Regions from separate parts of the Paenibacillus marinisediminis genome, predicted to be linked through region 1. Evidence: predicted binding sites of a transcription regulator. Region 1 holds the regulator's gene; the other holds the start of a gene.
What was found. Region 1 encodes Rex, which represses fermentation and respiration genes when NADH is low (regulators of the CRP and FNR family bind a similar motif). Its sites were predicted from a motif close to TTGTGAAATATTTCACAA; they were not measured.
Positions count from the first base shown of each region.

Region 1 (2,205 bases):
AGCGCTAGTTGTCATTCCGCGAGACTTTCCAACAGTTAAGGGCTCTGTAGATCCGATCTTTACCGACAAATTGCTTCATTCACTTGCAGATGTTGCCATTGTGACAAAGGGTAGAATGCTGGTGCTGTTTACTTCGTACCGCATGTTGAAGGAAGTATATGAACCACTGAAGGAAATGCTTCAGCCGCACGGCGTACAAGTGTTAGGGCAAGGCATGGACAGCGGCAATCGAAGCAAGCTGACTCGCCGTTTTCAGGAGCATCCTGCATCCGTGCTGTTAGGAACTAGCAGCTTCTGGGAAGGTGTGGACATTCCTGGTGAGGCGTTGACTTGTCTAGCGATTGTCAGACTTCCGTTTCAGCCGCCTAATCATCCGCTTGTTGAGGCGAAGTCAGAACGATTGAAGCGTCAGAACCAGAATCCGTTCCGGAAGCTGTCGATTCCGCAAGCCGTTATTCGCTTTAAGCAAGGTTTTGGACGATTAGTTCGAACCTCTAAGGATCGCGGTATCGTAATTATTTATGATACTCGTGTAATTGAGACGAGCTATGGCAAGCATTTCTTATATTCTTTACCTGGTCCTAAGATGGAGCATATGACTACCGAGCACCTAGTGCCGCGGATCCGTGATTGGTTCAGGGAAGAGCAGGAAAGAGCTTTACAAGATTAATTAAAAATAATATGACAATCAGATAGGTAAAAGGGGGATCAGAGGATATGAAAGCGATGAAGATTTCAGAAGCCGTTGTTAGACGTTTGCCGCTCTATTTACGTCACCTCATGGAATTGAAGCAGCGTGAGGTTCTAACAATATCATCTCAAGATTTAGGTCAGAAGCTTGATCTGAATCCTGCCCAAATTCGCAAAGACCTCGCTTATTTTGGAGATTTTGGCCGTAAAGGCATCGGTTATGATGTGTCTTATCTGATCGAGCAGATTAGACATATCCTTAAGCTTGATCTCAAGATTCAAGTCGGATTAGTCGGTGCTGGTAAACTTGGTCAAGCCCTATGCAACTATACCACGTACTTGCAAGATAATATGAAGATTGTTGCTGTATTCGATGCGCATCCGGATAAAGTGGGAACAGCATTGAACAACCTGATCGTGCAGCCAATGGATCAGTTGATCGATACAGTTAAGAGTAAGGGAATTCGAATAGGTATTATTACGGTACCTGCGCTGGAAGCCCAGCATGTTGCGGATCAGTTTGTCGAGGCGGGTGTGGAAGCAATCTTGAACTTTGCACCTGTTATTCTGAAGGTACCGCCGCATATTCGCGTGCATACTGCAGATTTCACGACGGATCTGTTCAGCTTGGCCTATTACTTGCAAGATGAAGAAGGAAAGGAAACGATTGAGAATGCCTAAACGATTCATCGTCCATAACGGGCGCTTTGCACAGATCCATCCGGACGCAGAATCGAGCACCATACATGGATACATGGTTGTCGAGGACGGAAAGATTGTCTATCTCGGTGAAACTCTGCCGGAGAATTATAAGGAAGATGCGGAGTTATTTGATGGCAGCGGTCTGTTCTTCATGCCGGGTTTAGTCAACACGCATGGTCATGCTGCGATGACGTTATTGCGCGGCTATGGCGATGATATGGTGCTCCAGCAATGGCTCCAGCAAAAAATGTGGCCAATGGAGGCTAAATTTACAGACGAAGATGTGTATTGGGGCTCCGCTCTTGCTGTACTGGAAATGCTGAAGAGCGGCACAACTACGTTTGTAGATATGTACGACCATATGGATGAGGTCGGCAAGGTTGCGGAACAAGCAGGTATTCGCGCAGGACTCATGCGCGGCGCCATCGGTCTATGCAGTGAAGAAGAACAGCGGATGAAGCTAGAAGAGGCTGTGCGTTTCGCAAAAGATTGGAACGGACGAGCGGAAGGTCGAATTACGACGATGCTGGCTCCACACGCGCCGTATACTTGTCCTCCTGCTTTCATCGAGAAGTTCGTACAAGCAGCTCATGATCTTGATATGATGCTACATACGCATATGTCCGAGACTAGAGCAGAAGTTGAACAGAATGTGCAGGAATACGGATTGCGCCCTGTTGCGCATCTTGAGAAGCTGGGATTCTTCAGCAGACCGTCGTATATTGCGCATGGCGTTCATCTTACAGACGAAGAAATCGAAATATTGGCTAAACATAAGGTCGGCGTATCTCACAACCCAGCTAGCAACCTGAA
Region 1 is NZ_JBTGUH010000002.1:25,357-27,561, forward strand. It holds gene dinG (ATP-dependent DNA helicase DinG) at 1-670, shown strand, start outside; gene ACXX53_RS06005 (redox-sensing transcriptional repressor Rex) at 718-1,371, shown strand; gene ACXX53_RS06010 (amidohydrolase) at 1,364-2,205, shown strand, end outside.

Region 2 (2,205 bases), on a different contig from region 1:
GAAGGATAAGACTATTGTAACTTCGGGTGTATATGAACGATATTTTGTGGAAAATGGAAAGCATTATCACCATATCCTTGACCGCAAAACCGGTTATCCGGTCGATAACAATCTTAACAGCGTCACGATCGTAACGGATAAATCCACGGATGCCGATGCTTTATCAACAGCTATCTTCTCGCTCGGAATTGAGAAAGGCTTAGAATTTATTGAGTCCAAGACGGATGCCGAAGCCATCTTTATTACAAAGGATCAGAAAGTGTATATGTCGTCGGGAATAAGCAAAATATTCGAGCTGACGAATGACGCGTACACGATTGCGACCTTGGATAAGAAATAGTGCATTAACTCATAACGGACAGTGCCCTCTGCTTGCGTTTATACATCGCATGCGGGAGGTACTGTCCGTTTTAAATAGGCTCAGATACGCTCAAAAAAGGCGCTTGCATCAGCAAGCGCCTTTTACATAAGTCCATTTAGGATACTACAGATTTCACTTTCTTCGAAGTCTCAGAAGCCTCCTGCTGCTTAACAGCCGACTGTACCGCTTCGTCTTGATTCTTCTTGTTGTAGGCGATGAAATAAGCTGCCGCTACGAAGAGAGCACCGCCGACCAAATTACCGAGCCATACCGGCACAAAGTTCGTCAAATACTCGCCCCAGCTGTAATGGCCTTCAAAGATCGCTGCTGGAATAACAAACATGTTAGCCACAACGTGCTGGAATCCAATCGCGACGAAAGTCATCGTCGGGAACCAGATAGCTAGGATCTTGCCGCTAAAGCTCTTTGCTCCGTAGCTCAACCAAACTGCCAACGCTACGAGCCAGTTACAGCCGATACCGGATACAAATGCCTGCAAGAAGGAATCGTGCAGCTTATGACCTGCAACAGATACCGTTTTATCTAGATAGACCCCGCTGGCTGTCAATCCTACGATATGTCCGAAAAAGTAGGCTACAAAGATCGCGCCCAAGAAGTTCGTTAATGTAATCACGATCAGGTTGCGAGCCATTTCCCAAGTTGAAATGCGCCCTTTCATCCGCGCGAGCGGCACTGCCATCATATTACCAGTCAGCAATTCTCCGCCACCCAGCAGGACAAGTATCAATCCGACTGGGAAGAGTGCTGCCCCTATGAAAGTCGTAATGCTTCCCCACTCGGCAGGCGCATCAGCCGTTACCCGGATGTAAAGCAAGTAACCTAAAGCTATGAAAGCACCGGCCAAGAAACCGAGTATACTCATCGTCAATAGTGAATTTCGCGCCTTTACGACCCCAGTTTCGATCGTTGCTTCTTTAATTTCTTGCGGTTTTAAGTAGCCCGCCATCTCCATTCCCCCTAGTTCATACGCTATCTGACTGCTGCCGATTATCTATGTCATCCTTCAACAGCAACGAAAACTAACAATTATATACGGACTTATTGTAACGAACCCTCTGCTCTGTTAATGTGCTCTATATCACATTCTATGTCCCTATATTCTTCCCAATCGAATACATATAATTTCCAATATCTTAATATAAAAAGCGGAATGAGCTCAATGCTGCCCATTCCGCTTTATTAGTTGTTTAGAGCTTAGCTACAATGCCCCGTGCAATGTGAACACCCGCAGCGCCGGCTTGAGCCAGACCGCGTGTAATACCAGCGCCGTCCCCGCCGCAGTACAAGCCCTTGATCTCCGACTCCAGCGTATCATCAAGCTTCGGACGAGCCGAATAGAACTTCGCTTCCACACCGTAGAAGAGCGTGTGCTCTGATGCAATGCCTGGTGTAACCTTATCCAGTGCATCCATCATCTCAATCAAGCTCTTCATCGTGTTGTAAGGAAGCACTAGCCCAAGATCTCCCGGTACCGCTTCGCGCAGAGTCGGCTCCAGGAAGCCCTCGCGAATTCGGTTATCTGTCGAACGGCGACCGCGCAGAATATCGCCGTATTTCTGTACGATGACACCGCCGGATGACAGATCATTCGCACGTTGGCAGATCTCGCGAGCATATTCGTTCGGCTTATCGAACGGCTCTGTAAACTTATGCGAGACAAGCAGCGCAAAGTTAGTGTTGGCAGAGCCGAGGGCTGGATCCTTGTAGGAGTGCCCGTTCGCGCACATGATCCCGCTGTGATTCTCTACCACGACATGACCAGATGGATTGCTGCAGAAGGTACGGACCTGCGTGCCTACCGAAGTGTTAAACACGAATTTACC
Region 2 is NZ_JBTGUH010000008.1:230,822-233,026, forward strand. It holds gene ACXX53_RS17780 (FAD:protein FMN transferase) at 1-340, shown strand, start outside; gene ACXX53_RS17785 (formate/nitrite transporter family protein) at 477-1,328, opposite strand; gene ACXX53_RS17790 (NAD(P)/FAD-dependent oxidoreductase) at 1,570-2,205, opposite strand, start outside.
Region 2: the regulator Rex is predicted to act here: its motif matches at 1,449-1,466, upstream of ACXX53_RS17785 (formate/nitrite transporter family protein).